Regions from separate parts of the Streptomyces sp. NPDC055632 genome, predicted to be linked through region 2. Evidence: riboswitches for the same ligand, from Rfam matches in the RefSeq annotation. Region 2 holds a riboswitch; the other holds the start of a gene.
What was found. Region 2 has a riboswitch for glycine ahead of gcvT (glycine cleavage system aminomethyltransferase GcvT). Riboswitches for the same ligand answer to the same signal wherever they lie in the genome.

Region 1: another riboswitch for glycine. It lies ahead of gcvP (aminomethyl-transferring glycine dehydrogenase); the one in region 2 lies ahead of gcvT (glycine cleavage system aminomethyltransferase GcvT).

What each region holds. Positions count from the first base shown of each region.
Region 1 covers NZ_JBSHHY010000027.1:1,288-16,437, forward strand. Annotated here, with positions in the region: gene ACWGSR_RS27815 (sugar phosphate nucleotidyltransferase) at 1-2,122, shown strand, start outside; gene ACWGSR_RS27820 (DUF881 domain-containing protein) at 2,225-3,151, shown strand; gene ACWGSR_RS27825 (small basic family protein) at 3,148-3,480, shown strand; gene ACWGSR_RS27830 (DUF881 domain-containing protein) at 3,909-4,727, shown strand; gene ACWGSR_RS27835 (FHA domain-containing protein) at 4,810-5,751, shown strand; gene ftsR (transcriptional regulator FtsR) at 5,783-6,523, shown strand; gene ACWGSR_RS27845 (bifunctional nuclease family protein) at 6,589-7,062, shown strand; gene ACWGSR_RS27850 (MerR family transcriptional regulator) at 7,255-7,872, shown strand; gene ACWGSR_RS27855 (DNA polymerase IV) at 7,928-9,388, shown strand; gene ACWGSR_RS27860 (PRC-barrel domain-containing protein) at 9,498-9,872, opposite strand; glycine riboswitch at 9,985-10,084, shown strand; gene gcvP (aminomethyl-transferring glycine dehydrogenase) at 10,263-13,148, shown strand; gene ACWGSR_RS27870 (DUF5999 family protein) at 13,238-13,444, opposite strand; gene ACWGSR_RS27875 (polysaccharide deacetylase family protein) at 13,777-14,367, opposite strand; gene ACWGSR_RS27880 (glutamate--cysteine ligase) at 14,848-15,150, shown strand, end outside.
Region 2 covers NZ_JBSHHY010000034.1:2,530-17,679, forward strand. Annotated here, with positions in the region: gene ACWGSR_RS30770 (enhanced serine sensitivity protein SseB C-terminal domain-containing protein) at 1-260, opposite strand, end outside; gene ACWGSR_RS30775 (enhanced serine sensitivity protein SseB) at 406-1,146, opposite strand; gene ACWGSR_RS30780 (AAA family ATPase) at 1,273-1,935, opposite strand; glycine riboswitch at 2,088-2,202, shown strand; gene gcvT (glycine cleavage system aminomethyltransferase GcvT) at 2,372-3,496, shown strand; gene gcvH (glycine cleavage system protein GcvH) at 3,574-3,954, shown strand; gene ACWGSR_RS30795 (serine hydroxymethyltransferase) at 3,987-5,255, shown strand; gene ACWGSR_RS30800 (L-serine ammonia-lyase) at 5,416-6,786, shown strand; gene ACWGSR_RS30805 (hypothetical protein) at 6,820-7,077, opposite strand; gene ACWGSR_RS30810 (EF-hand domain-containing protein) at 7,154-7,369, opposite strand; gene ACWGSR_RS30815 (ATP-binding protein) at 7,776-8,282, opposite strand; gene ACWGSR_RS30820 (enoyl-CoA hydratase/isomerase family protein) at 8,387-9,154, opposite strand; gene ACWGSR_RS30825 (L,D-transpeptidase) at 9,239-10,498, opposite strand; gene ACWGSR_RS30830 (L,D-transpeptidase) at 10,691-11,908, opposite strand; gene glgX (glycogen debranching protein GlgX) at 12,073-14,274, shown strand; gene ACWGSR_RS30840 (response regulator) at 14,299-14,946, opposite strand; gene ACWGSR_RS30845 (ATP-binding protein) at 14,943-15,150, opposite strand, start outside.

The DNA.
Region 1 (15,150 bases), on a different contig from region 2:
CGCACTCGTCACGGTCTGCCTCACGCGGGTGCCGAACCCGCTGGAGTTCGGCATCACGATCGTCGACGAGGAGGGCAAGGTCGAACGCTTCCTGGAGAAGCCGACCTGGGGCCAGGTCTTCTCGGACACCGTGAACACGGGCATCTACGTGATGGAGCCCGAGGTGTTCGACTACGTCGAGGCCGACACCTCGGTCGACTGGTCGGGGGACGTCTTCCCGCAGCTCATGAAGGAGGGCAAGCCGATCTACGGCTATGTCGCCGAGGGCTACTGGGAGGACGTCGGCACGCACGAGAGCTATGTGAAGGCCCAGGCGGACGTCCTGGAGGGCAAGGTCCAGGTCGACATCGACGGCTTCGAGATCTCGCCCGGAGTCTGGGTCTCGGAAGGTGCCGAGGTGCATCCCGACGCCGTGCTGCGGGGCCCGCTCTACATCGGCGACTACGCCAAGGTGGAGGCCGGTGCCGAGATCCGCGAGCACACCGTCGTCGGCTCGAACGTCGTCGTCAAGAGCGGTGCCTTCCTGCACAAGGCCGTCGTCCACGACAACGTCTACATCGGCCAGCAGAGCAATCTGCGCGGCTGTGTGATCGGCAAGAACACCGACGTCATGCGGGCCGCCCGGATCGAGGACGGAGCCGTCATCGGGGACGAGTGCCTGGTCGGTGAGGAATCGATCGTGCAGGGCAACGTCCGGGTGTACCCGTTCAAGACGATCGAGGCCGGCGCGTTCGTCAACACCTCGGTCATCTGGGAGTCCCGGGGACAGGCCCACCTCTTCGGAGCGCGCGGGGTCTCCGGCATCCTCAACGTGGAGATCACCCCCGAGCTGGCCGTCCGCCTCGCGGGCGCGTACGCCACGACCCTGAAGAAGGGCTCGACCGTCACCACGGCCCGTGACCACTCCCGGGGCGCTCGCGCGCTGAAACGGGCGGTGATCTCGGCGCTCCAGGCCAGCGCCATCGACGTGCGGGACCTGGAGAACGTGCCCCTGCCGGTGGCGAGACAGCAGACCGCGCGCGGAAGCGCCGGCGGCATCATGATCCGGACCTCGCCCGGCGTGCCCGACTCCGTCGACATCATGTTCTTCGACGAGCGCGGCGCCGACCTCTCGCAGGGCGGCCAGCGCAAGCTCGACCGGGTGTTCGCGCGCCAGGAGTACCGGAGGGCCTTCCCCGGTGAGATCGGGGACCTCTCCTTCCCGGCGAGCGTCTTCGACTCGTACACCGGGTCGCTGCTGCGGAACGTCGACACCTCCGGGATCGCGGAGGCCGGGCTGAAGGTCGTCGTGGACGCCTCGAACGGCAGCGCCGGGCTCGTACTGCCCAGTCTGCTCGGGCGGCTCCAGGTCGACTCGCTGACGATCAACCCCGGTCTCGACGAGTCCAGGCCCACGGAGTCGGCCGAGAGCCGGCGGGCCGGGCTCGTACGGCTCGGGGAGATCGTGGCCTCGGCGCGGGCCGCGTTCGGCGTGCGGTTCGACCCCGTCGGCGAGCGGCTGTCGCTCGTGGACGAGCGGGGCCGGATCATCGAGGACGACCGGGCGCTCCTGGTCATGCTGGACCTGGTGGCGGCCGAGCGGCGCTCCGGACGGGTCGCGCTGCCGGTGACCACCACGCGGATCGCCGAGCAGGTCGCCGCGTACCACGGCACCCAGGTCGAGTGGACGACCACCTCGCCCGACGACCTCACCCGGGTCGGCCGGGAGGAGTCGACGATCTTCGGCGGCGACGGGCGCGGCGGGTTCATCGTGCCCGAGTTCAGCAGCGTCTTCGACGGGACTGCCGCCTTCGTGCGGCTGCTCGGTCTCGTGGCGCGGACGCAGCTCACGCTGAGCCAGATCGACGCCCGCATCCCGCGGGCCCACGTCCTCAAGCGGGACATCGCGACCCCGTGGGCCGTGAAGGGGCTCGTGATGCGCAAGGTGGTCGAGGCGGCGGGCAACCGCTCCGTCGACACCACCGACGGCGTCCGGGTGGTCGAGGCCGACGGGCGCTGGGTGATGGTGCTGCCCGACCCCGCCGAGGCCGTCACCCATCTGTGGGCGGAGGGCCCCGACGACACCTCCGCGCAGGCCCTGCTCGACGAGTGGGCCGCGGTGGTCGACAGCGCAGGTCGCTGACGTAGTCGCCCCGTCCGGTGGGGAGGTGCCCTCTGGGGTGCCTCCCCACCGGAGGGAGGGGCCATTCGGCGGTACGCCGTACGACGTGCGACGATGTGCGGCATGTCGCAGCAGCCCCCCGTTCGGAGCACCGGTTCACCACCGCCGCGACCGGACGCGTCCATGTCGCTGCTGAACAACGTGATCGACCACGCCCTCGACGACGGGTACGCCGAGGCGACCGCCCGGCGGGCCGCCGAGGGCGGTGGACTGCCCCGCAGCCTGCGGGCGAAGCTCGGCGTCGCCGCCGGCCTCCTGCTCGCGGCCGCCGTGGTCACCGTCGGCGCGGCCGAGGCGCGGGTCTCCGCGCCGGTCGTCGCCAAGGAGCGGCAGGAGCTGATCGACCGGATCGAGACGGAGTCCTCGGAGGCCGACGGCCTGGAGCAGGACGTCGAGCGGATCCGGGCCGAGGTCGGGGAGCGCCAGAGGCAGGCGCTCCAGGAGCACGGGGGCGACCAGGCCGAGCTGGTGGCGCTGCTCTCGGGGGCGACGCCGGTGCACGGCCCCGGGGTGAAGCTGGTCGTCGACGACGCCAAGGACACCGACACCGGTGGTGGCGGACCGAGGGAGAGCAGCGGTTTCTCCGACACGGGCCGGGTCCGCGACCGGGACATGCAGCGCGTGGTCAACGGGTTGTGGGAGTCGGGTGCCGAAGCGGTCGCGATCAACGGGCAGCGGCTGACGTCGCTGTCCGCGATCCGGGCCGCCGGCGACGCCATACTGGTCGACAACAAGCCGCTGGTGCCGCCGTACACCGTCCTCGCGATCGGGAACGGGCAGAAGCTGAGCACCGCGTTCCAGGACAGCGCCGACGGGCAGTACCTGCACGCGCTGGTGGAGAACTTCGGGATCAGGAGCAGCATCTCCGCCGAGGGCGACGTGCGCCTGCCGGCCGCGCCGAGCCTGACCGTACGTACCGCAGAGCCGAGGGGGGCCGGGGCGACGCCCTCCGGTCGGGCCACGGCCGACACAGGGAAGGGCACATCGTGATCGCCGTACTGGGCCTGATCGTCGGAGTGGTGGTCGGACTGTTGGTCCGCCCCGAGGTTCCGGCGGTGGTCGAGCCCTATCTTCCGATCGCCGTGGTCGCCGCCCTCGACGCGGTCTTCGGCGGGCTGCGGGCCATGCTCGACGGGATCTTCGTCGACAAGGTCTTCGTGGTCTCCTTCCTGTCCAACGTGGTCGTGGCCGCGCTGATCGTCTTCCTCGGCGACAAGCTGGGCGTGGGCGCGCAGCTGTCGACCGGTGTGGTCGTCGTCCTCGGCATCCGGATCTTCTCCAACGCGGCCGCCATCCGGCGCCACGTCTTCCGGGCGTGAGGCCGATGAGCGAGAACCCGCAGGACCCGCGGAGCCCCCAGGACCCCCAGAGCCCGCAGAAGCCTCGGAGCCCTCGGGCTCCGCAGAGCCCGCAGGGCCCCCGGAGGCCCCGGGGGCCGGAGGAGCGGCGGCTTCCCGGGGACCCCGACGTGCCCGAGGGGGCCCGGGCTCCGGAAGGACCCGCGGCGCCCCGGGGGCCCGGTGTGCCCGACGTGCCCGAGGACGTGGACACCCAGGTCTTCCGGAAGGTGGAGAAGCATCCGCCCGCCGCCCACCCCCACCAGCACCGGAAGCCCACGGGCGGGGGCGCGCCCGGCGCGGTTCCCGACCTGCCCGCGGCGTCCGGGAGGCCTGACGTCCCCGGGAGGCCCGTCGCGCCCGGAAACCCCGCCGCGTCCGGAAGCGCGGACCGGGGCGTACGGAAGCCCGTGACGCCTCCTCCCGCGGCCGAGGCGCCTCCGGTGGCCGGAACGCCCGCCGAGGCACCTCCCGTCGCCGAGCCGCCGGCCCCGTCCGCCCGGGACGAGCGGGGCGGGCGGCGCAGGCTGGTCTCCGCGCTGTGGCCGCCCCGGGTGACCCGGGCCCAACTCGTCGTCGCACTGCTCCTGTTCGGCCTCGGGCTCGGCCTGGCCATCCAGGTCTCCTCGACCAGTGACAACAGCGCCCTCCGGGGCGCGCGCCAGGAGGACCTGGTGCGGATCCTCGACGAGCTCGACGACCGCACACAGCGCCTGGAGGACGAGAAGGCCCGTCTGGAGAAGCAGCGTTCCGAGCTGGAGTCCAGCTCGGACCAGGCCGAGGAGGCGCGCAAGCAGACCCAGGAGAAGGAGCGGCAGCTCGGCATCCTGGCCGGCACGGTCGCCGCCGAGGGCCCCGGCATCACGCTGTCCGTCGGCGACCCCACCGGCGCCGTCGAGTCGGACATGCTGCTCGACGCCATCCAGGAGCTGCGGGCGGCGGGCGCCGAGGCGATCCAGGTCAACGGTGTCCGGGTGGTGGCGGACAGCTACTTCACCGGCAGCGGTGACGACATGCGGATCGATGGAACGCAGGTGGCCGCTCCGTACGTCTTCAAGGTCATCGGCAAGCCGGAGGATCTCGAGCCCGCGCTCAACATCCCCGGCGGTGTCGTGCAGACCCTCGAGAAGGAGCAGGCCACGGTCACGGTGGAACGGTCGCCGAAGATCGTCGTCGACGCCTTGCGACCTGCGAAGCGGCCTGACTACGCTCAGTCGTCCTCGCAGTGAGGAGGCGTACGAGGGGGGTCCCGCGACAAGGGCAGGGCCTTGCGGGGGGTCGGCGCATCACAACGGTGGTGCGTGGTGGAAACTGTCCGGAGGATACGGACGTTGTGAAGGTGTCCGGGTCGGCAGGTGTGATGGATCTCGGTTCGTCCTGCCCCACGGGCGGGTCTGTTTCGGTCAAGGGGAATCGCCCGTGAAGTTGTTTGCGAAGTTGTTCGGCAAGAGCGCACGCGAGGACGGCGGCAACGCCAGGCACCGCGCGCCGCGCCACGCCCAGAGTGAGGAGCAGGGCGGCGAGCGCCCGCTCTTCCGTGACGAGGTCGGGGGACAGGGCGGTGACATTCCGGGCACACCGGGCGCGTCTTCTGTTGACCCCGCCGGGGCCGCCCGCATAGGTTTCGGAGAACCATCGACCTCGAGTACGGGTGGAGGGTTTTCCCCCGACCCGTATGCGACACAGACCTCGGCGGGGCAGCCGCGGCAGGAGGATGCGTCCATGCCGGTGTGTACGAGGTGCGGCCACCGCAACGCGGCCGACAGCCGTTTCTGCTCCCACTGCGGCACGCCGCTGCGCGGCGGGATCGCTCCCGAGCGCGCGTCGGAGACGACGTCCACGATCTCCATCTCGGGCCTGGAGGCCTACGATGCCGAGGTCACCGGCCAGACCGCGCTGCCCTCGCTCTCTCCGGAGGCGCTGGCGGCCGTGGAGGCGCTGCCGCCGGGCTCCGCGCTGCTCGTGGTGCGCCGGGGTCCGAACTCCGGCAGCCGGTTCCTCCTCGACGGGGAGCTGACGACGGCCGGCCGTCACCCGCAGAGCGACATCTTCCTGGACGACGTCACGGTCTCCCGGCGGCACGTCGAGTTCCGGCGGGGTCAGGACGGCAGTTTCACCGTCTCGGACGTCGGCAGCCTCAACGGCACGTACGTCAACCGCGAGCCGATCGACTCGGTCGTCCTGTCCAACGGTGACGAGGTGCAGATCGGCAAGTACCGGCTGGTCTTCCATTCGAGCCAGCGGGGCGTGTGACGCCTCGGGGAACCCCCTTCAGGGAAGGTCCATGCTGCGAACACCGACGGGCGGTGCCGGATCCGGCACCGCCATCGCGGGCGACACGGTCAGCATCGGCACGGTGCTGAACCTGCTTCGCGACGAGTTTCCCGAAGTGACCATCTCCAAGATCCGGTTCCTGGAGGCCGAGGGGCTCGTCGAGCCCCGGCGGACGGCCTCCGGATACCGGAAGTTCGGCCCGCAGGACGTGGAGCGGCTCGCCCGGATCCTGCGGATGCAGCGGGACCACTACCTTCCGCTGAAGGTCATCCGCGAGCACCTCGACGCCCTCGCCCGGGGCGAGGAGATCAGCCTCCCGGCCCCGGGGCGCCGGCGGGACCTCCTGGAGGGCCCCTGGGAGCAGGAGGCGGAGCCGCCGGCCGCCGCGCGGCTCGGACGGGCCGAGCTGCTCGCCGCCGCCGAGGTCACCGAGACCGAGCTCGCCGAGTGGGAGTCGTACGGTCTGATCGCCGAGACGGAGGGCGGGGGCTACGACCCCGAGGCCGTCACCGTCGCCCGGCTCGTGGCGGATCTGGGGAGATTCGGCCTGGAGCCCCGCCACCTGCGGGCCGTGAAGGCGGCCGCCGAACGGGAGGCCGGGCTGATCGAACAGGTGGTCGCGCCGCTGCGCCGGCACCGCAATCCGCAGACCAGGGCCCATGCGGAGGCCACCGCCAAGGAGCTGGCCGCGCAGTCGGTGCGGCTGCACGCGGCCCTGATGCAGATCGCCCTGGGCATCCGCTCGCAGTGACCTCGTGAGCGGCCTCGGAGGGGCCCGACTATCCAAACCGGTCGGGCACGTCCTAGGGTTGCTGTGTGAACGAGCTCGACGTTGTGGGTGTCCGAGTGGAAATGCCCTCCAATCAGCCGATCGTGCTCCTACGTGAAGTGGGAGGCGATCGTTACCTCCCCATCTGGATCGGACCGGGGGAGGCGACCGCGATCGCCTTCGCGCAGCAGGGGATGGCCCCTCCGCGACCGCTGACGCACGACCTGTTCAAGGACGTGCTGGAGGCCGTGGGGCAGGAGCTCACCGAAGTCCGCATCACGGATCTGCGTGACGGGGTCTTCTACGCCGAACTGGTCTTCGCCAGCGGCGTCGAGGTGAGCGCCCGGCCGTCCGACGCGATAGCGCTGGCCCTCCGGACCGGGACGCCGATCTTCGGCAGCGACGGTGTCCTGGACGACGCCGGCATCGCGATTCCGGACGAGCAGGAGGACGAGGTGGAGAAGTTCCGCGAATTCCTCGACCAGATCTCACCGGAGGATTTCGGGACCAACAGTCAGTGAGAACGAGCGGTGCGGCCATGGGCCGTTCGCGGGGTGCTGTCAGAGCATTCGAGTAGCCTTTCCCCGAAGAGAGACACGGGAAACCACTCTCAGGGTGATTATCACTCGGCGTGCCGAGTGTGGCGATCGTTGACGCACCCCGAGTGACTGCCTACCTTCGTGTGGGCAGGTCAAGGACGGAGGGTCGGCGTGATGAGCAGCGCGGACGGTACGGCGGGCAGCTCCCTCGGACGCACGTCCGGGGAGAACGGTCCGTATCCGCTTCACGGCAGAGTGGGCGACTTCGGTACGGAGGCCGGTACGGGCGCGGCGGACGAGGTGATCGGTTACCGCGGCCCCACGGCGTGCGCGGCCGCCGGGATCACCTATCGCCAGTTGGACTACTGGGCGCGCACCGGACTCGTGGAACCGAGCGTGCGGCCCGCGTACGGGTCGGGGACGCAGCGGCTCTACAGCTTCCGTGACGTCGTCGTCCTGAAGATCGTCAAGCGTTTTCTCGACACCGGGGTGGCCCTGCAGAACATCCGGGCCGCGGTGCAGCACCTGCGGGCCCGGGGCTTCCGGGACCTGGAGCGGATGACGCTCATGAGCGACGGGGCCACGGTCTACGAGTGTTCCTCGCCGGACGAGGTCGTCGACCTGCTCCAGGGCGGTCAGGGCGTCTTCGGCATCGCCGTCGGAGTGGTCTGGCGGGACGTGGAGGCGGCGCTCTCGCAGCTCCACGGGGAGCGGGTGGACACCGGCGAGACGCTGGTGGGGCACAACCCCGGTGACGAGCTGGCCCGGCGGCGCCGGGACCGGGCGGTCTGAGCCGGCCCGGGGCCGTCGCGGGGCGTTGTCAGTGGGATGAGGGAGCATCGGGGGCGTGAGAACCGCGCCGACGATCCTGCATCTCGACATGGATGCGTTCTTCGCCGCCGCCGAGCAGGCGGCGAAGCCCAGCCTGCGCGGAAAACCCGTGGTCGTGGGTGGGCTCGGGCCCCGGGGCGTGGTCGCCACCGCGTCGTACGAGGCGCGCCGCTTCGGGGTCCACTCGGCGATGCCGATGGGCCAGGCGCGGCGGCTCGCGCCGAACGCGGCCTATCTCGTGCCGCGCTTCGCCTTCTACCGGTCGATCAGCGAGCAGGTCATGCGGCTGCTCGGGCTGCTGTCCCCGCTCGTGGAGCCCCTCAGCCTCGACGAGGCCTTCGTGGACCTGGAGGCGGGGGGCGTCGCCCACGACACGGCGGGCGCGCGGGCGGCGGGGGAGCGGCTGCGGGCCGACATCCTCGCGACGACCGGGCTCACCGGCTCCGTGGGGCTCGCGGGATCGAAGATGCTCGCGAAGATCGCCTCCGAGCGGGCGAAGCCGGACGGACTCGCCCTCATAGAGCCGGGCACCGAGCGGGAGCTCCTCGGACCGGAGTCCGTGCGGATCCTGCCCGGGGTCGGACCGGCGACCGGGGAGCACCTGAGGCGGGCCGGTATGACGACCGTGTCCGACCTCGCGGAAGCGGGCGAGGACGAGCTCGTACGGCTCCTCGGGCGGGCGCACGGGGCCTCGCTGTACCGGATGGCCCAGGGGCACGACGACCGGCCCGTGGTGGCCGAGCGGGACGCCAAGTCCGTCTCCGTCGAGGACACCTTCGCCGTGGACCTGCACGACCGGGTGCGGATCCGGGGCGAGGTCGAGCGGCTCGCGGAGCGGTGCGTGGAGCGGCTGCGGGCGTCGGGGCACTCGGGGCGGACGATCGTCCTGAAGGTGCGGAGGTTCGACTTCTCGACGCTGACCCGCTCCGAGACGCTGCGGGGGCCGACGGACGCGCTCGGGGTCGTGCGGGAGGCGGCGGGACGGCTGCTCGACTCCGTGGACACCACCGGGGGCGTGCGGCTGCTCGGGGTGGGGGTGAGCGGGCTCGCGGACTACACGCAGGAGGACCTGTTCGCCCAGGCGGAGCCGGCGGGGGAGCGGGGCGAGGAGGGTGCCGCCCCTGCGGTGCCGGCGGCCGAGGCTGCCGAGCCGGCCGGACCCGTCGCGGCCGCCGAGCGGCACTGGGCGCCCGGGCACGACGTGCGGCACGCGGTCCACGGGGCCGGGTGGGTGCAGGGGAGCGGGCTCGGCCGGGTCACGGTGCGGTTCGAGGAGCCGGGATCGGCGCCGGGGCGGGTGCGGACGTTCGCCGTGGACGACCCGGAGCTGACGACGGGAGAGGCGTTGCCGCTGGTGCGGGAGCGGGGGCCGAGTGCGGGTTTGCCCGTGGAGGGTGCCGCAGTGCCGCCTGCCGCGGTCCGTGGGGGTGCGCCCGGCCCTGCGGCCGGGCCGGGTTCCCACCCGCACCACCCGTGACGGTGGGTGGGCCGGGGTGCGGGTCTTCCCGTGGGTGGTTCCGCACCGTCGGGGGCTGCGGACCGTGGCGCCGGGTGGGGCTTTCGTACGGTCGTGGGCCGGCTTTCGGTCAGGCGCCCTCCTGGCCCGCCAGGCGGCCGAAGTCCTTGTCCGGGGCGTCCGCCGGGGGCGGGGGGAGCGCGAGGCTGTAGTGGCGGTAGAGCTGGAGTTCCTGCTCCGGGGAGAGGTGGCGGCCCACGCCGAAGTCCGGGGCGTCCTTGATGAGGGCGCGTTCGAACGGGACGTGGAGGCCGTCGTCGAGCAGGTCGCTCGGCTCCAGGGGGACGAAGGCGTCCCGGCTGAACAGGCCGGTGCGGACCGCGGCCCACTCCGGGACGCCCGTCGCGTCGTCCAGGTACACCTCGTCGACGGTTCCGATCTTGTGTCCGTTCCGGTCGTACGCCTTGCGGCCGATCAGGCTGCGCGGATCGATGTCGGTCTGCACGGTCCCTCCAACTGGTCGCAACTCCTCTACCCCCTACCAAAGTGCACATCCGGGATGTCGGCCACTTGAGCGAAGGGAGTCTCAACCGCGCTGGTAGGCTGGGCGTGGCTGTCGACCCCGTGCGGGAGAGTCCCCCGGAGAAACCTTCCGGTGGGCGCCGAAGGAGCAAATCCTCCCCGGAATCTCTCAGGCCCCTGTACCGCGCGGACGAGGTCACTCTGGAAAGCAGAGCGGATGTCCGACGGCATGCGCTCTCACCGACGGTGAAAGCCGGCGTGCCGCGAGGCGTGCCGGTGAAACTCTCAGGTTGAGATGACAGAGGGGGAGGCCGTCCGGGTACCCGCGCCGTGGTGCCCCTCGCAGGTCGTGACGACCAGGAGGCCTCCGTACATGACCGCCAACCGCATTCCGCTCTCCGAGCTCGAGCAGGGCATCCCGTTCGAGCAGCGGCACATCGGGCCCGACGCCGAGGCCCGGGCCAAGATGCTCGCCCAGGTCGGTTACGGCTCGCTCGACGAGCTCACGGCCGCCGCGGTGCCGGACGTGATCAAGAACGCCGAGGCGCTGGGCCTGCCGGCCGCGCGCACCGAGGCCGAGGTGCTCGCCGAGCTGCGCGCGCTCGCCGACCGCAACCAGGTCCTCGCGCCGATGATCGGCCTTGGCTACTACGGCACCTTCACCCCGCCGGTGATCCTCCGGAACGTGATGGAGAACCCCGCCTGGTACACGGCCTACACGCCGTACCAGCCGGAGATCTCCCAGGGCCGTCTGGAGGCCCTGCTGAACTTCCAGACGATGGTCGCCGACCTGACCGGCCTGCCCACCTCCGGCGCCTCCCTGCTCGACGAGGGCACCGCCGCCGCCGAGGCCATGGCGCTGTCCCGCCGCGTCGGCAAGGTGAAGAAGGGCGTCTTCCTGATCGACGCCGACGCCCTGCCGCAGACGATCGCCGTCATCGAGACCCGCGCCGAGCCGACCGGCGTCGAGGTCGTCGTCGCCGACCTGAGCGAGGGCATCCCGGCCGAGATCGCCGAGCGCGGCGTCTTCGGCGTGCTGATCCAGTACCCCGGAGCCTCCGGTGCGGTCCGTGACATCAAGCCGCTGATCGACGCGGCCCACGAGCTCGGCGCGATCGTCACCGTCGCCGCCGACCTGCTCGCCCTCACCCTGCTCACCTCGCCCGGCGAGCTCGGCGCCGACATCGCCGTCGGCACCACCCAGCGCTTCGGCGTCCCGATGGGCTTCGGCGGCCCGCACGCCGGTTACATGGCCGTCCAGGACAAGCACGCCCGCTCCCTGCCCGGCCGCCTCGTGGGCGTCTCCGTCGACGCCGACGGCAACCGCGCCTACCGCCTGGCCCTCCAGACCCGCGAGCAGCACATCCGCCGCGAGAAGGCCACCAGCAACATCTGTACCGCGCAGGTGCTGCTCGCCGTCATGGCCGGCATGTACGCCGTCTACCACGGCCCCGAGGGCCTCAAGGGCATCGCGCTCCGCACCCACCGGTACGCCGCGATCCTCGCCGCCGGTCTGCGCGCCGGGGGCGTCGAGCTGACCGGGGACGTCTTCTTCGACACCCTCACCGCCCGCGTGCCCGGCAAGGCCGACGAGGTCGTCGCCGCCGCCCGCGAGGCCGGCGTCAACCTCCACCGCGCCGACGCCGACCACGTGTCGGTCTCCTGCGACGAGACCACCACGCGCGAGCAGCTCGCCGCCGTCTGGGCCGCCTTCGGCGTCACCGCCGACGTCGAGGCCCTGGACGCCGCCACCGAGGACGCGCTGCCCGCCGGTCTGCTGCGCTCCGACGCGTACCTGACCCACCCGGTCTTCCACGCGCACCGCTCCGAGACCTCGATGCTGCGCTACCTGCGCCGCCTCGCGGACCGCGACTACGCGCTCGACCGCGGCATGATCCCGCTCGGCTCCTGCACGATGAAGCTGAACGCGACCACCGAGATGGAGCCGGTGACCTGGCCCGAGTTCGGCCAGATCCACCCCTTCGCCCCGGTCGAGCAGGCCCAGGGCTACGTCACGCTCATCACCGAGCTGGAGGAGCGCCTCGCCGAGGTCACCGGCTACGACAAGGTGTCGATCCAGCCCAACGCCGGTTCGCAGGGTGAGCTGGCCGGCCTCCTCGCCGTCCGCGCCTACCACCGGGCCAACGGCGACGAGCAGCGCACCGTCTGCCTCATCCCGTCCTCCGCGCACGGCACCAACGCCGCCTCCGCCGTGATGGCCGGCATGAAGGTCGTCGTGGTGAAGACCGCCGACGACGGCGAGGTCGACGTCGAGGACCTGCGGGCCAAGATCGCCCAGTACCGCGACGAGCTGTCCGTCCTGATGATCACCTACCCGTCCACGCACGGCGTCTTCGAGGAGCACGTCGCGGACATCTGCGCCGAGGTCCACGAGGCCGGCGGCCAGGTGTACGTCGACGGCGCCAACCTCAACGCCCTGGTCGGCCTGGCCAAGCCCGGCCACTTCGGCGGCGACGTCTCGCACCTGAACCTGCACAAGACCTTCTGCATCCCGCACGGCGGCGGCGGCCCCGGCGTCGGCCCGGTCGGCGTCCGCGCCCACCTCGCCCCGTACCTGCCGAACCACCCGCTCCAGCCCACCGCGGGCCCGGAGACCGGCGTCGGCCCGATCTCGGCCGCCCCGTGGGGCTCCGCAGGCATCCTGCCGATCTCCTGGTCGTACGTGCGCCTGATGGGCGGCGAGGGCCTCAAGCGCGCCACCCAGGTCGCGGTGCTCGCGGCGAACTACATCGCCAAGCGCCTGGAGCCGCACTTCCCGGTGCTCTACACCGGTCCGGCCGGTCTGGTCGCCCACGAGTGCATCGTGGACCTGCGCCCGCTGTCCAAGGCGACCGGCGTCACCGTCGACGACATCGCCAAGCGCCTGATCGACTACGGCTTCCACGCGCCGACGATGTCCTTCCCGGTGGCCGGCACGCTGATGATCGAGCCGACCGAGTCCGAGGACCTGACCGAGCTCGACCGCTTCTGCGACACGATGATCGCGATCCGGGCCGAGATCGAGAAGGTCGCCGCGGGTGAGTGGCCGGCGGAGGACAACCCGCTGCGCAACGCCCCGCACACCGCGGCCGCGCTCGGCGGCGCGTGGGACCACGCGTACACCCGTGACGAGGCGGTCTTCCCGGCCGGCGTCTCGGCCGCCGACAAGTACTGGCCGCCGGTGCGCCGCATCGACGGCGCCTTCGGCGACCGGAACCTGGTCTGCTCCTGCCCGCCGCTGGACGAGTACGACCACTGAGGCCGGGGCCTTCACGGCGGGATTTCATGACCGGGGGCCGGTCCGGAGAGTTCTCCTCCGGGCCGGCCCCCGGGCTTCGCGCCGCCCCGTCAGGCGGCGGTCGTCACCCGGCCCGCCGTGAGCGGCCGGTGCGGAGCGATGATCTGCCCGTCCGGCAGGAGCTCACCGGTGTCCTCGAAGAGCAGGACGCCGTTGCACAGCAGGCTCCAGCCCTGCTCCGGGTGGTGTGCCGTCAGTCGGGCCGCCTCGCGGTCGGCGGAGTCGGCGGTGGGACAGGCGGGCTGGTGCTGGCACATGGGTGGGTTCTTTCGCTGCGTCGTGGTGGATGTCCTGCGGCTCTGCGCGTTCATGGCCGCCCCCGGCGGTCGGTTCGGTTCCGGTCCAAGTCTTGCCCCCGGGACGGACTTCCGCAGGGATTTCGCGGCAGCTCGTCCTCTCCGGGGAGGACGCGTCACCCGCAGGGGCGGTTCAGCTCAACCACCCCGTCCCTTCGGGTGGTTCGGGGTGGCCCGAGCGGGCTAGTCCGTAAGGGCGGGGTGTTCGGACGCCGCGTTCGGGCGGGCTTTTCGGACAGCAGTGCGCCCCGTGACCCGGCCGGGTCACGGGGCGCGGGCGCGCGTGCGGTGGATCAGGCGGGCGCCGCCGAGCCCAGGAGGGGCGGCGGCGCGAGGCGCGTGCTGAGGACGGGCAGGAGGTCGGCGACCGGGTACGGGCGGTGGGACGCGATCCCCGGCGGTGCGGGGGCCAGGGGCACCAGCAGGTCGGCGGCGTCCGGGACGACGGTGGTGCCGTCCGTCTCCGGGTCGGCGTGCAGCCAGAGCGTCAGCATGTAGAGCTCCGGTACGGAGAGCAGCCGCGGCTGGTACGCGACCGGCAGGCCCTCGGCCTGGTGCAGGGCCCGTTCCGTGGCGGAGACGTACGGCCCCTCGAAGAAGTGCGAGAAGGACCAGCCGTCCGGGGTGAGCATGGTGTCGGCGGCGGCGATCGTCCGCTCCCCGTTCCGGATCAGGAAGCGCCACCCGGCGAGCCGGGTGCGGGGAGGGTGTCCCGGGGCTCCGGTGATGCCCAACACGTGCACGGGCAGCGGGAGTTCGGGGCTCAGTGGTCCCTGCGCGGCCCGCAGGGCGGGTGTGCGCGCCTCACGGACGGCGGTCGGTGAGCCGAGCGCCGCGAGGACGCTGCGGAGGGCCGGCGCGGGGGCCGGAGAGGGTCGGAGCATGGTGGGTCGCCTCTCGCTCAGGAGACACGGTGACGCGTGGGCAGGTACGACGGCGCTGTCGGCGGCGGGGCCAGAGAGGGGCCATGGGGCCATGGCCGGGCGCCAACACTCTGCCTCGTCCGCGGAGTTTATACGACATGTGTTCACACAGTGTTTCCGCTAGACGTCGCCGATATTCCTGACAAGGCGTCATCAGGTCGTCGTCGGAGGGCGTCCGCGCGGAATCATGAGGACGATACCGCTCCCACCTGCCCGTACCGCGAGGAGCCGGTCGGCTGAATTGCGACCCCCATTCCCGGGACAATATGACATTGGTATATGTCGTCTGTTCCATGCCCGTGGAATGTGCCGTTGGAGTGCTGCATCCAGCCTATCCTCCGGCAGGTGCGTTCCGCAGGCGTTGTGGATCAAAGAGGTGGGCATCATGGTCCGTGACGCGCGGCCGCCGTGACGGCCGCCCACCCGGGGAAGGACGCTTCGATGGGCGAGAAGGTCGTGGCCGACGGGTTCGGCCCGTCCGACCGGCAGGAGTACCGGAGGAAACTCCAGCAATGTCTGGCGGGGCTCGCGAGGCTCCTGGCGGAGAAGAGGTTCGACCGGCCGCGCAATCTCATGGGCGTGGAGATCGAACTCAATCTCGCCGGCGCCGACGGACTGCCCCGCATGCTGAACGGGCCGGTTCTCGAAAAGATCGCGAGCCCCGATTTCCAGACGGAACTCGGAATGTTCAACCTCGAAGTGAACATCGCTCCCCACCAGCTGGAGGGGCGCGTATTCGACCGG
Region 2 (15,150 bases):
ACGCGCTCGTGGGCGCGGTTCCAGCCGGAGGCGGCGAGCTCCTGGTCGGAGGTGACGCAGGGCGCGTAGCCGAAGCCGTCGACCTCCATGTTCCCGTACTGGGCGTCGGGCGAGCCGGGCGAGCCCTGCCAGAGCAGCATCCGGAGCTCGCCGTCGGCGAGGGCGTGCAGCAGCCGCTCGTACGCGTCGTAGCGTCCGGGTGCCACCTGGCGCAGCATGTGCTCGATCTGACCGGTCGCAGCGGTGCCTGACGCACTCACCCTGGGTCCCGCCCCTCTTCCGTCCACCACGTCTGTGCGGCCACCGGGTCAGGTGCGGCCGTCGAGTCAGTTCAGCTTAGGGCCTGCCCGGCGGGTCAGGGCCGGACAGACCGCGGCGTCCGGCAGGCCCCGAACGGGGTGCCGCTCACACGGCGGCGCGCTGGTAGAAGGGGCGGACCCGGTCCACCATCCAGTCGCCCACCGGGTCCTGCGCCATGTCGAGCAGGATCAGGTTGACCGGCCAGGCGACCTCGACGCGGCCGAGGGCCCGGCCGAGGGCGTCCAGGGGCGCGGTGCGGTCGGCGCCCTCCCAGCGGGAGAGCTGGACGCCGATGAAGAGGGCCGGTTCGGTGCCCTCGACGCTGGCGAGGGCCCGGCGGGCGCTGGTGACGACGCCGGTGGCCTCGAACTCGGCGGAGGCGGCGGCGAGGAAGTCGACGGGGTCGTCCTGCCAGTCGGGCTCGAAGAGCCGGACGCGGCCGCCGGACGCGGGACCGTCGAGCGGGGTCCGGCCGACGCGGCAGAGCTCGGCGACGGCGGGCGGGGGCAGCGGGACGCCGACGGTGCCGCCGGGGTTCACGGCGATGCCGAGCTGCGGGGGCAGGCCGCGGGCGAAGTCGCGGGCGGGGGCGACGGCGAAGGACATGTGGTCGCCGGCGCAGGCGCGGAACTGCTGCTCGGAGCTGAAGACGGGCACGTAGGCCGCGCCGTCGATCTCCATGGTGGCGAGGTCCAGGTCGGTGCTGTCGGGGCCGCCGCCGTTGGGCAGGGGGATCCAGACCGGGCTGCGGCCCAGCACCTCGACGAGGCGGCCGCCCGCCTCGGGATTGCCGAGCGAGGCGGCGAGGACCTCTTCGAGCTCGTTGCCCGGCCACGTCACGTCCACGGTCCCACTCCCCTTCTCCGCACGGCCTGCCGTACCCGGCCGCCCGGCAGCACCCTAACGCCGCCCCGGCGCCGCCGTGGCCGGAAGAGAAGGGTACGAGCGCCCCGGACGCGCCGTGAGGGGGGGTCAGGCCGTCTCCCCGAAGGTGATCGTCCGGAGGGTGTCGGCGGCCTCCCGGTCGAGCAGGGTCGCCGAGGCGCAGCCGTGCGGGAGCCGGCCGGTCTCGGCGGCCCGCAGCAGCCGGCCGACCGCGCGCCGGTGCCGGGCGAAGGCGTACGCGGAGACGCCCCGGCCCCGGGCGTGCTGCCCGGCCCTCGCGGTGTCCGGGGTGACGTCGAGGAGGACCAGGTGCAGGTCGCTCCCCCGGCGGCGGGCCTCGCGGGCGAGCCAGCCGCGCACCCAGGACTGGGTGCCGCAGTCGTGCACGACCACGCTCGCGCCGGAGCGCAGGGCGCGGCGCAGCCCGGCGTAGTGCGCGATCCGGACCAGGGGGCGGTAGAGGGCGTACGGCAGGAGGCGGGGCATCCGGGCCTCCCAGCGCTCCCGGGCGTCCTGGGAGTCGATGCCCCGGCCCCCGGCGGTCCGCTTCATCAGGGTGGACTTGCCGCTGCCGGGCAGCCCGGAGACGACCACGAGGTCCCCGGCCGCGAACACCAGGGCGCGGGGGCCCCGGCCGCCGCGCTCGCGCAGGTCCCGCAGGGTCCGGCCCCGTCTCCGGGTCCGGGCGCGGGCCCGTGGGGACGGTATGCCGGTACTCGTCGCATACGTACCGGTGTGCTGGAACGTCATCGCTGTCTCCCCCTGACGGGCCTCAGGAGACCCTTCCCAAGAAGTGTAAAGAAACGGTAATGGGGCACAAGCGATTTGCCGCGCCGACACCGCGTGCAATGATGTGCGCGCCAGGCGCCCACGGTCGCCTGTACAACCGCATACCGGCCGTTCGAATCCGCGCGGGAGAGTTCCGGACCACGGAGTGGGTGACCACCCGGTGCGTCCGGGCGCCGAAGGAGCAAGACCCTCCCTTGAATCTCTCAGGCCCCGTACCGCGTGGATGAGGCAGATCTGAAAAGCGGGACACCCAGTGTCCCCACCCAAGGTGCAAGCCGGGCTCTCGGTGACGAGGTGCCCCCGGTGAACCTCTCAGGTTCCATGACAGATGGGGAGGACGTCCTCGCCCGTCATGCCTTCGTCACCGATCACGCCCTTGGGACCCGGGAGCCACCCCATGACCTCTGCCCCCCGCCTGACCGCCCTCGATGCCCTGCATCGTTCGCTGGGCGCGACCATGACCGACTTCGCCGGCTGGGACATGCCGCTGCGGTACGGCAGCGAGCGCGACGAGCACAACGCGGTCCGCACCCGGGCCGGCCTCTTCGACCTCTCCCACATGGGCGAGATCACCGTCACCGGGCCGCAGGCCGTCGAGCTGCTCGACTTCGCCCTGGTCGGCAACATCTCCACGGTGGGCACGGGCCGCGCCCGGTACACGATGATCTGTCGCGAGGACGGCGGCATCCTGGACGACCTGATCGTCTACCGCCTGGGCGAGACCGAGTACATGGTCGTCGCCAACGCCTCCAACGCCCAGACCGTCCTGGACGCCCTCACCGAGCGCGCCGCCGGCTTCGACGCCGAGGTCCGCGACGACCGCGACGCGTACGCCCTGATCGCGGTCCAGGGCCCGGAGTCCCCCGGCATCCTGAAGTCGGTCACCGACGCCGACCTGGACGGCCTGAAGTACTACGCCGGCCTGCCGGGCACGGTCGCGGGCGTGCCCGCGCTGATCGCCCGCACCGGCTACACCGGCGAGGACGGCTTCGAGCTCTTCCTGAAGCCGGAGCACGCCGAGGGCGTGTGGAGGGCGCTGACCGGGGCGGGCGAGGGCGTCGGCCTGATCCCCTGCGGCCTGTCCTGCCGCGACACGCTCCGCCTGGAGGCGGGCATGCCGCTGTACGGCCACGAGCTGACCACCTCCCTGACCCCCTTCGACGCCGGTCTCGGCCGGGTCGTGAAGTTCGAGAAGACGACCAATGGGGGCCGCTTCGTCGGCCGCGAGGCCCTGGAGAAGGCCGCCGAGCGCGCCGAGACCGCCCCGCCGCGCAGGCTGGTCGGCCTGATCGCCGAGGGCCGCCGGGTCCCGCGCGCCGGGTTCTCCGTCGTCAAGGACGGCGAGGTCGTCGGCGAGGTCACCTCCGGGGCCCCGTCCCCGACCCTCGGAAAGCCGATCGCGATGGCGTACGTGGACGCGGCGCACGCGGAGCCCGGCGCCCAGGGTGTAGGTGTGGACATCCGGGGCACCCACGAGCCGTACGAGGTCGTGGCGCTGCCGTTCTACAAGCGCCGGAAGTGACGCGTCCGTCCCACTCCGCGTCTCACCCCGCAAGACCGACGTTCATCAGCACTCCCCCGATCCAGGAGAATCAGGTCATGAGCAACCCCCAGCAGCTGCGGTACACCAAGGAGCACGAGTGGCTGTCGGACGCCGAGGACGGCGTCGCGACCGTCGGCATCACGGAGTTCGCGGCCAACGCGCTCGGTGACGTCGTCTACGCCCAGCTCCCCGAGGTCGGCGACACCGTCACCGCGGGCGAGACCTGCGGCGAGCTGGAGTCGACGAAGTCCGTGAGCGACCTGTACTCCCCCGTCTCGGGTGAGGTCGTCGCCGCCAACCAGGACGTGGTGGACGACCCGTCGCTGGTGAACACGGCTCCGTTCGAGGGTGGCTGGCTGTTCAAGGTGCGCGTCGCGGGTGAGCCGGACGACCTGCTCACCGCCGACGAGTACGCCGCGTTCTCCGCCGGGAACTGAGACCGGGCCCGAGACCCCTTAGGGATCGATTCATGTCGCTTCTGAACACTCCCCTCCACGAGCTGGACCCCGACGTCGCCGCCGCCGTCGACGCCGAGCTCCGCCGTCAGCAGTCCACCCTCGAGATGATCGCCTCGGAGAACTTCGCTCCGGTCGCGGTCATGGAGGCGCAGGGCTCCGTCCTCACCAACAAGTACGCCGAGGGCTACCCGGGCCGCCGCTACTACGGCGGCTGCGAGCACGTCGACGTGGCCGAGCAGATCGCCATCGACCGGATCAAGGACCTGTTCGGCGCCGAGTACGCCAACGTCCAGCCGCACTCCGGCGCCTCCGCGAACCAGGCCGCCCTCTTCGCGATCGCCCAGCCGGGCGACACGATCCTGGGCCTGGACCTGGCGCACGGCGGCCACCTCACCCACGGCATGCGCCTGAACTTCTCCGGCAAGCAGTTCGACGTGGTCGCGTACCACGTGGACGAGGCCGGTCTGGTCGACATGGCCGAGGTCGAGAGCCTCGCCAAGGAGCACCGCCCGAAGGTGATCATCGCGGGCTGGTCGGCCTACCCGCGCCAGCTGGACTTCGCGGAGTTCCGCCGGATCGCGGACGAGGTCGGCGCCTACCTGTGGGTCGACATGGCCCACTTCGCGGGCCTGGTCGCCGCCGGTCTGCACCCGAACCCGGTCGAGCACGCGGACGTGGTGACCTCCACCACGCACAAGACGCTCGGCGGCCCGCGCGGCGGCATCATCCTGGCGAAGAAGGAGTTCGCGAAGAAGCTGAACTCCTCCGTCTTCCCGGGCTTCCAGGGCGGCCCCCTGGAGCACGTGATCGCGGCCAAGGCCGTCTCCTTCAAGGTCGCGGCCTCGGAGGAGTTCAAGGAGCGCCAGCAGCGCACCCTGGACGGCGCCCGGATCATCGCCGAGCGCCTGGTCCAGGACGACGTGAAGGCCCACGGCGTCTCGGTCCTGTCCGGCGGCACGGACGTGCACCTGCTCCTGGTCGACCTGCGCGACTCGGAGCTGGACGGCCAGCAGGCCGAGGACCGCCTCCACGAGGTCGGCATCACGGTCAACCGGAACGCGGTCCCGAACGACCCGCGCCCCCCGATGGTCACCTCCGGCCTGCGCATCGGCACGCCGGCGCTCGCGACCCGCGGTTTCGGGGCCGAGGACTTCCGCGAGGTCGCGGACGTCATCGCCGAGACCCTGAAGCCGGGCTTCGACGCCGAGAAGGCCGAGGCCCTCAAGGCCCGGGTGACCGCCCTGGCGGACAAGCACCCGCTGTACCCCGGCCTGAAGTGATACTGAAGTAATTTCGTACGCTTTTGTTCGTACGGACATCCGGGGCACCGCGCACACTGGAACAACGGGCGCGGTGCCCCGACCCATGTCCCCCGCCCGCACGCCTTCTCTGCACTACCCCGGCAGACAACGACGTCCAGCCCCCACAAGGAGTCCTCCCGTGGCCATCTCGGTCTTCGACCTGTTCTCGATCGGCATCGGCCCGTCGAGCTCCCACACGGTGGGCCCCATGCGCGCGGCCCGGATGTTCGCCCGCCGGCTGAAGAACGAGGGCCTGCTGGCCCACACGGCGAAGGTGCGGGCGGAGCTGTACGGCTCGCTCGGCGCCACCGGCCACGGCCACGGCACCCCGAAGGCCGTCCTGCTCGGCCTGGAGGGGAACTCGCCCCGCACGGTCGACGTCGAGCACGCGGACGAGGAGTTCGAGCGGATCAAGGCGAGCGGCCGGATCAACCTGGTCGGCGCCCACGAGATCCCCTTCGACTTCGACGCCGACCTGGTCCTGCACCGGCGCAAGGCGCTCCCGTACCACGCCAACGGCATGACGGTCTTCGCGTACGACGCGGAGGGCGGGCTCGTCCTGGAGAAGACGTACTACTCGGTCGGCGGCGGCTTCGTGGTCGACGAGGACGCGGTGGCCGGCGAGAACCCGATCGTCCCGGACGACACCGTCCTGAAGTACCCCTTCCGCACCGGCGACGAGCTGCTCCGCCTCGCGAAGGAGACCGGCCTGTCGATCTCCGCAATGATGCTGGAGAACGAGAAGGCCTGGCGGACCGAGGACGAGATCCGGGCGGGCCTCCTGGAGATCTGGCGGGTCATGCAGTCCTGCGTCTCGCGCGGCATGTCCCGCGAGGGCATCCTGCCCGGCGGTCTGAAGGTGCGCCGGCGCGCCGCGAACTCGGCCCGCAAGCTGCGCTCCGAGGGGAACCCGGCGGCGCACGCCATGGAGTGGATCACCCTGTACGCGATGGCGGTGAACGAGGAGAACGCGGCGGGCGGCCGGGTGGTCACCGCCCCGACGAACGGCGCGGCCGGCATCATCCCCGCCGTCCTGCACTACTACATGAACTTCGTCCCGGGCGCGGACGAGGACGGCGTGGTCCGCTTCCTCCTCGCGGCCGGCGCGGTCGGCATGCTCTTCAAGGAGAACGCCTCGATCTCCGGCGCCGAGGTCGGCTGCCAGGGCGAGGTCGGCTCGGCCTGCTCGATGGCGGCGGGCGCCCTCGCCGAGGTCCTGGGCGGCTCCCCGGAGCAGGTGGAGAACGCGGCCGAGATCGGCATGGAGCACAACCTGGGCCTGACCTGCGACCCGGTCGGCGGCCTGGTCCAGATCCCGTGCATCGAGCGCAACGGCATGGCGGCGGTCAAGGCCGTCACGGCGGCGAAGATGTCGATGCGCGGCGACGGCAGCCACCTGGTCTCCCTGGACAAGGTCATCAAGACCATGAAGGAGACGGGCGCCGACATGAGCGTCAAGTACAAGGAGACGGCCCGCGGCGGGCTGGCGGTGAACATCATCGAGTGCTGAGGCCGTCGGCCTCGGGCGGGCCGCCGTACGGGCTCAGGCGCGCCCGCGCAGCACGCGCGCGATCTCGATGTCCCTTTCGAGGGCGCTGAGCCGCGGAGGGGTCCTGGAATCGTCGAGGACCACGGCGTGGAGGCGGTCGCCGACCCGCGGAGGAGGGACGTCGGCCGACCGCCACGACGGGTGTTTCGCCTGGTCGACGAAGCCGGTGACCCCGTCCGCGTCCACCTGTGACCCGACACGGGCCACGGCCGTGACGGTGACGTCCACCTCCTGGTGGTCCACCAGGCCCATCGGGTTCCTCCGGGTGTCGGGCCGGGCCCCGGACGGGCGGCGACCACGGGTCGCGCGGCCCGTCCGGGCGGGCGGATCAGGCCTTGCTGAGGTGCGACCAGAACTCGTCCCACGACAGCCGGCCGTCGCCGTTGTCGTCGCGCTGCTTGATGAGCGCCTCGGCGACCGTCTCGGTGACGTTGAAGTCGCCCAGCTGCGCCATCACGCTCTTGTACTCCGCGGCGGTGATGAAGCCGTCCCCGTCCACGTCGTACCGGTTGAATGCCGTGCGTGCCGACTCGATGTCCGCCACTGTTTCCGCCCCTTCATGGTGCTTGTCTGACGGGGTCAGATTAGCCGCCCCGGCTCGGTGGGCCGATCCGGGACGTCCACAGCCCCTCGCCAGGCATCCAGCATGCGGACGACCCCGGGAAACAAACAGTGAACCGCATAGCCATTCACTGTTTGCAAGGCGAGTTCCATATGTCACCAACGATTCACAGTTAAAGTGTTCATGTTTGCCCGATTTTGCCCCGCTAGGGACGTTTGGTGATGCGGGTACTTGTCTGACATAGTCGTCGACACGACCCCCATTGACCCGGGCCAGGTCGACACAGCGGCCGTGGATACACCCCCCCGTCCACGGCGCCTCACACGGAAGCCCCCAGCTCGCCCCACCACGGCGCACGGGGGCTTCCGTGCGTCCGGGGGCAGGTGCTTCAGGGGCGGTCCGCGACCCGCATCTCGAACCAGGTCGTCTTGCCGCGCGGCGCCAGGTCCGCGCCCCACCGGTCCGCCAGCTTGTCGACGAGGAAGAGCCCCCGGCCGCTCGTGTCCAGCTCGTGCACCGGCATCAGACAGGGCAGCCCGCGCGAGGGGTCGCGCACCTCGACCCGGATCCGGCCCCGGCCCTTCTGCAACCGGAGCGCGAAGACCCGGGCGCCGGTGTGCCGGACGGCGTTGCCCACCAGCTCCGAGACCAGGAGGACCGCGTGCTCGGTGAGCTGCGGTCCCAGCCCCCACTGGTTCATCAGCACGTACTGCGTGAGTCTGCGGGCCACCCACGCGGACTCGGGCAGGGACGGCAACCGGACGTCGTCCTCCGCCGGATTGCCGTACAACTCCACCGCTTCGGCGGCCTGTTGGTCGTCCGCGGTCAGTGACCACCGCTCCGCGGCGGCGCTCGCGCGCCGCCGTGGTTGTTCCCTGTCCTCCAGGCCCGCCATGCCCCTCATCATGGCCGCACGGAGCGGCCCGCGGGGGCCGTTCCGCCGGAATCGACCCCCGGCGGATCCCCGGCGGACCGTCCTACGGGCCGCTTTCGGTCAGGTCAGCCGAATTTCGCCTTCCCCGGGCCCTCCTCGACGAAGCTGCGCATCCCGCGCTCGCGGTCCTCGGTGGCGAACAGGGCGGCGAACCAGGTGCGCTCGATGGCCAGACCGGTGTCGATGTCGGTCTCCAGACCCTGGTCGACCGCCTCCTTCGCGGCCCGCAGGGCGACGGCCGGGCCCTGCGCCAGCTTCGCGGCCCACGCGTGCGCCTGCTCGTACACCTCGGCGGCCGGGACGACCCGGTCGACCAGGCCGAGGGAGAGGGCCTCGTCCGCCTTCACCATCCGGCCGGTGAAGATGAGGTCCTTGGCCCTGGAGGGGCCGACGAGGCGGGAGAGGCGCTGGGTGCCGCCCGCGCCCGGGATCAGGCCGAGCAGGATCTCGGGCTGGCCGAGCTTGGCGTTGTCGGCGGCGATCCGGTAGTCGGCGCAGAGCGCCAGCTCGCAGCCGCCGCCGAGCGCGTAGCCGGTGATCGCGGCGACGACCGGCTTGGGGATGCGGGCGACGGCGGTGAAGGCGTCCTGGAGGGCGCGCGAGCGCTTGACCATGGCCACGTGGTCCATGACCTGCATCTCCTTGATGTCCGCGCCGGCCGCGAACACCTTCTCGCCGCCGTACAGGACCACGGCCCGCACGTCGTCGCGGTCGGTCGCCTCCTGGGCGAGCTCGCGCAGCCGGTCCTGGGTGGCGACGTCCAGGGCGTTCATCGGGGGGCGGTCGAGGCGGATCGTGCCGACGCCTTCGGCGACTTCGAGGTTCACAGTCATGGGAGAAGGTTAGGGGTCGTTAACGACAACGGGCCCGGTGCTGTTGCTCACAGCACCGGGCCCCGCCGAAAAGCTCCGGAACGCCTAGGCGGTCCACTCCGACCACGGCATGTTCCAGCCGTTGAGGCCGTTCTCCGGCTTGATCTGCTTGTCCTTGGAGTTCTTCACGACGACCACGTCACCGATGATCGAGCTGTCGTAGAACCAGGCGGCCGGCGTCGAGCCGTCCCCCGCGCCCCGGGTGTCCGAGAGGCCGACGCAGCCGTGGCTGACGTTCTGCGAGCCGAAGGTGCTCTTCGGGGCCCAGTAGTTGCCGTGCACGAAGGTGCCCGAGGTGGACAGGCGCATCGCGTGCGGCACGTCCTTGATGTCGTACTCCCCGCCGAAGCCGACGGTGGCGCCGTTCATCCGGGTCACCTTGTACTTCTCGCTGATGACCATCTGACCGTTGTACGTGGTCGTGGACGGCGCGCCCGCGGTGATCGGCAGCGTCTTGACGATCTTCCCGTCGCGCTCGACCTTCATCGTCTTGGCGCCGGCGTCGACGGTGGAGACCTGGCGGCGGCCGATGGTGAAGGTGATGGTCTTCTTCTGCTTGCCGTAGACGCCGGGGCGGCCCTCGACGCCGTCCAGGTTCAGATGGACCGTCACCTTGGTGCCGGCCGCCCAGTACTGCTCGGGGCGGAAGTCGAGGCGGTCGTTGCCGAACCAGTGGCCCTCGATCGGGACGGACGGCACGGCCGTCACCCTGATGGCCTTCTCGACGGCCTCGGGGTCGGTGATGCCCCGGGTGAAGTTGATGGAGACCGGCATGCCGACGCCGACGGTCGAGCCGTCCTCCGGCGTGTAGTGGCCGATGAAGGTGTTCTTCGGGACCAGGGTCGTGAAGGTGGTGTCCTTCGCCGACTCGCGGCCCTCGGCGTCCTTCGCGACGGCGTGCACCTTGTACTGGGTGCCCCCGGCCAGGTGCGCGGTCGGCTGCCAGCTCGCGCCGTCCGCCGCGATCTCGCCCTCGACCGCGGTGCCCTTGGAGTCGGCGACCGTGACCGTGGTCAGCTTGCCCTGCTGGGCGGTCACCTTGAGGGCGCCGCTGGTGGCGACCGAGTCGGCGCCGTCCTTCGGAAGGATCGTCACGACGGCCTGGGAGGCCGCGTTGTCCTGCCGGCCGGCGTCCTGGGCCTGCGGGCCCTTCGCGCCGTCGGCGGCGTCCCCGCCGCCCCCGCCGCAGGCGGTGAGCACCAGGAGCAGCGCCCCCGCCGCCAGGGCCTGGAGCCGGACGCCCCCGCGTCGCCGGCCCCTCCCCGTGGTCCCCGCCGGTGCCCCCGATATCGGCTGCCCGTTCACTGTGGTCGTCTCCCCTCGCACGGCCCGGCAACGCCACGGCCCCACCCCCGTGCGCATCGCTCGCGCACACGGCGCTAGATAATCACACCGCAGGACACGAAAGATCCTCGCGCATGTCACCGTTCCGTCCCGATCGACGTGCGACGACGATGGAAGCGGCGGGGGTGGCGGGGGCGACGGGAGCGACGGGGGTCAGCGGAGCGCGGAGCCGGCCTTCCAGCTCTTCCAGTCCGTGTTCCAGCCGCCGAGCCCGTTGTCGGGGGCGACCTTCCGGTCCCGGGAGTTGACCACCTCCACCACGTCGCCGACGAGGGTCCGGTCGAAGAACCAGCCCGCGGGCGAGCGTTCGCTGCCGCCCTTCTCGTCCCGGAGCCCCACGCAGCCGTGGCTGACGTTGGCGGTGCCGAAGGTCTCGGGCGGGGCCCAGTAGTTGCCGTGCAGGAAGGTCCCGGACTCGGTGAGCCGCATCGCGTGCGGCACGTCCTTGATGTCGTACTCGCCGCCGAAGCCGACCGTGGCGCCGTTCATCCGGGTCACGTCGTACAGCTCGGTGACGACCATCTTCCCGTTGTACGTGGTGGTCTTCGGCGCTCCCGCGGTGATCGGCAGGGTGGCCAGGACCTCGCCGTCCCTGCGGACCTCCATGGTGTGCGCGGCGGCGTCCACGACGGAGACCTGGGAGCGGCCGACGGTGAAGCCGACCTTCTTCCGCTGGATCCCGTACACGCCGGGCGCCCCCTCGACGTCCCGCAGGCCGATGTCGACGGTGACCCGGGTGCCGGCGGCCCAGTACCGCTCCGGGCGGAAGTCGAGCCGCTCCTTGCCGAACCAGTGGCCGGAGACCTCCACCGGCGGGTCCGAGGTGATCCGGACGGCGCGCTCGACCGCGGCCCGGTTCTCGACGGGCCGGCTGAAGGTGAAGGAGACGATCATGCCGGTGCCGACCGTGGAACGGTTCTCCGGCTTGAAGTAGCCGATGAAGCGGGACTCGGGCACCACGGTGCTGAAGGTGGTGTGGCGGGCCGAGCGGCGTCCGTGCGCGTCGAGCGCGACGGCGTCCACGCTGTACTTGGCGGCCGGCGCGAGCCCGCCGGGGGCCGACGGCCGCCAGCGCAGCCCGTCGGCGGAGACCTCCCCGGCGAGCTCGGTCCGCCGGCCGTCCTCCACCCGGGCGACGTTCACCCGTTCGAGCCGTCCGCTGTCCACCCTCACTTCGACCGGTCCTCCGGTCGGGACCGCGCGGCTGCCGTCCTCCGGGGTGACCCGGATGACGTCGCCGGGGGCCCGCCCCTTGCCCGGCAGGGAGAGGTCGACGCCCCTGCCGCCGTCCGCTCCGGTGCAGCCCGCGAGGCCCGCCAGCAGTCCCGCCACCGCGAGGACGTGCCCCGCCCTCTTCCATACAGATCTCACGCCCGGCCCAACGACGGCCACCCTCCAGGGGAAACGTGCGCGCGGGCCATGTTGGGAGCACGGCCGTGCGGGCAGAACAGGGGGAGAACCTCGCGCGGGGAGCGGTGGCCGGGACGCCACCGCTCCCCGCGCGCGGACCCGACGGAGCCGCGGGAGGCCGGACGGTGGCGAGCGCAGCCGAGCAGGAGGCGGTACAGCAGCGTGCCCTGGAGCGGGCGGGGCCGCCCGTGTGGCCGGGGGCGCCGACGCCCCTGGGCGCCCGCTGCCGGGTCGGACCCGGCGGGGTCGCGGGCACCAACTTCGCCCTGTGGGCGGGCGGGGCGGAGGCCGTCGAGCTGTGTCTGTTCGACGGGGACGGGACGGAGACGCGGCTGCCGCTGACCGAGCTGACCCACGAGATCTGGCACGGCTTCGTGCCCGGGATCGGCCCGGGACAGCGGTACGGCTACCGGGTGCACGGCCGCTGGGACCCTTGGACGGGCGCCCGGTGGAACCCGGCGAAGCTGCTCCTCGACCCGTACGCGCGGGCCGTCGACGGCGAGTTCTCCCTTCCGCACGAGGTGTACGGGCACGTGCGGGACTGGCCGCAGCAGCACGTGGCCGACACCGTCCGCGACGAGCGGGACTCCGCCCCGCACGTCCCGAAGGGGGTCGTCGTCCACGACGACGACGACTGGTCCGACGACCGCAGGCCCAAGACGCCCTGGCAGGACTCGGTCATCTACGAGGTGCACGTCAAGGGCTTCACCAAGCTGCACCCGGGCATCCCCGAGCACCTGCGCGGCACGTACGCGGGGCTCGCGCACCCGGCCGCGGTCGACCACCTCGTACGGCTCGGGGTGACGGCGGTCGAGCTGCTGCCGGTGCACCAGTTCGCGCACGAGGACCACCTGCTGCGGCGGGGCCTGCGCAACTACTGGGGGTACAACTCCGTCGGCTACTTCGCGCCGCACGCCGGCTACTCGTCCTCGGGGACGGCCGGGCAGCAGGTCGGCGAGTTCAAGAAGATGGTGCGGGCGCTGCACGCGGCCGGGATCGAGGTCATCCTCGACGTGGTCTACAACCACACGGCGGAGGCGGGCGAGCTGGGCCCGACCCTCTCCCTGAAGGGCATCGACAACCGGGGCTACTACCGGCTCCAGTCCGACGCCCGCCGGTACGCCGACTACACGGGCTGCGGCAACACCCTGCACGTGGTGCAGCCGCAGGTGCTGCGGCTCATCACCGACAGCCTGCGCTACTGGGTGACGGAGATGGGGGTGGACGGCTTCCGCTTCGACCTGGCGGCGGCGCTCGCCCGCTCCTTCCACGACGTCGACATGCTCTCCCCCTTCCTCGCGGTCATCGCCCAGGACCCGGTGCTGCGCCGGGTGAAGCTGATCGCGGAGCCCTGGGACGTGGGCAACGGCGGCTACCAGGTGGGGGCCTTCCCTCCCCTGTGGACCGAGTGGAACGACCGCTACCGGGACGCGGTGCGGGACTTCTGGCGCGGGGCGCTGCCGGACGTGCGGGACCTGGGCTACCGGCTCTCCGGCTCCAGCGACCTGTACGCCTGGGGCGGGCGCCGGCCGTACGCCTCGGTCAACTTCGTCACCGCCCACGACGGCTTCACGCTGCGGGACCTCGTCACGTACGAGCGGAAGCACAACGAGGCCAACGGCGAGGGCAACCGGGACGGCACCCACGACAACCGCTCCTGGAACTGCGGCGCGGAGGGCGAGACCGACGACCCGGAGATCGGGGCGCTGCGGCTGCGCCAGCAGCGCAACCTGCTCACCACCCTCCTCCTGTCGACCGGGGTGCCGATGCTGGTCTCCGGCGACGAGATGGGCCGCACCCAGGGCGGCAACAACAACGCGTACTGCCAGGACAACGAGATCGGCTGGCTCGACTGGTCGCTGCCGGAGGACCCCGGCCGGGCCCAGCTCCTCGCCCTGTCCCGGCGGCTGCTCGCGCTGCGCCACCGGCATCCGGTGCTGCGCCGCCGGGCCTTCTTCTCCGGCCGGCCGCAGCGGGCGGACGGGCTGCGGGACCTGGCCTGGTTCACGGCCGGGGGGACCGAGATGACGGAGGGCGACTGGTACGCGCGGACGGGGACGCTGGGCCTCTACCTGTCGGGCCGGGACATCCCGGGCCGGGACGCGCGGGGCGAGCGGATCACCGACGACAGCTTCCTCGCCGTCCTGCACTCCGGCCACCGCCCCCTGGACTTCCGGCTGCCGGGCCCGCCGTGGGCGGAGACGTACGAACTGGTCGTGGACACGGCCCGCGAGGACCAGTCCGGGCCGCCGGGCACGGTCCACCGGGGCGGGGAGGTGCTCGCGGTGGGGGCCCGGTCGGTGGTGCTGCTGCGGGTGTCCCGCTAGGGGGCCGCGAGGGGGCCCGGGCGCTCAGGAGCGGCCCAGGATCCCCCGCTCGTACCCGGCGGCGACGGCCGCCGCCCGGTCCTTCGCGCCCAGCTTGGCGTAGATGTGGGTGAGGTGGGTCTTGACGGTGGCCTCGCTGATGAAGAGTTCGGCGGCGATGGCCCGGTTGGCGGTGCCCCGGGCGACGAGGGCGAGGATCTCGGCCTCGCGCGCGGAGAGGGTGGTGTCGGCGGGCGGGGCGGCGGGGGCGCGGACGGCGGTGACGAGCCGGGAGGCCACGGCCGGGGAGAGGACGGTGCGGCCCCCGGCGGCGGCCCGCACGGCCGCGAACAGTTCCTCGCGCGGGGCGTCCTTGAGGAGGTAGCCGGTGGCGCCGGCCTCGATCGCCGGGAGGGTGTCGGTGTCCGTGTCGTACGTGGTGAGGACGAGGACCCGGGCGCGGGCGCCGTGCCGGGCGAGCGCGGCGATGGCGTCGACACCGCCGCCGCCCGGCATCCGCAGGTCCATGAGGACCACGTCGGGGTCCAGTTCCAGGGCGAGTTCGACGCCCCGGACGCCGTCGGAGGCCTCGCCGAGGACGCGGAAGCCGGAGCCCTCGGCGGCGAACATGCCGCGCAGGCCGTCCCGTACGACGGGGTGGTCGTCGACGATCAGCAGGGTGATGTCGGTCATGGTGTGGCCAACGGTACGCGGGCGGAGACCGCCGTGCCCTCGCCGGGGGCGGTCTCGACGGTGACGGTCCCGGTGAGGCGCTCGGCGCGGGCCCGCATGCCGTCGAGACCGAACCCGCCGCCGGAGCCGCCGCGTTCGGGCCGGGCGAGCGGGTCGAAGCCGCGGCCGTCGTCCCGTACGTCCAGGGTGATCTCGTCGCCCATG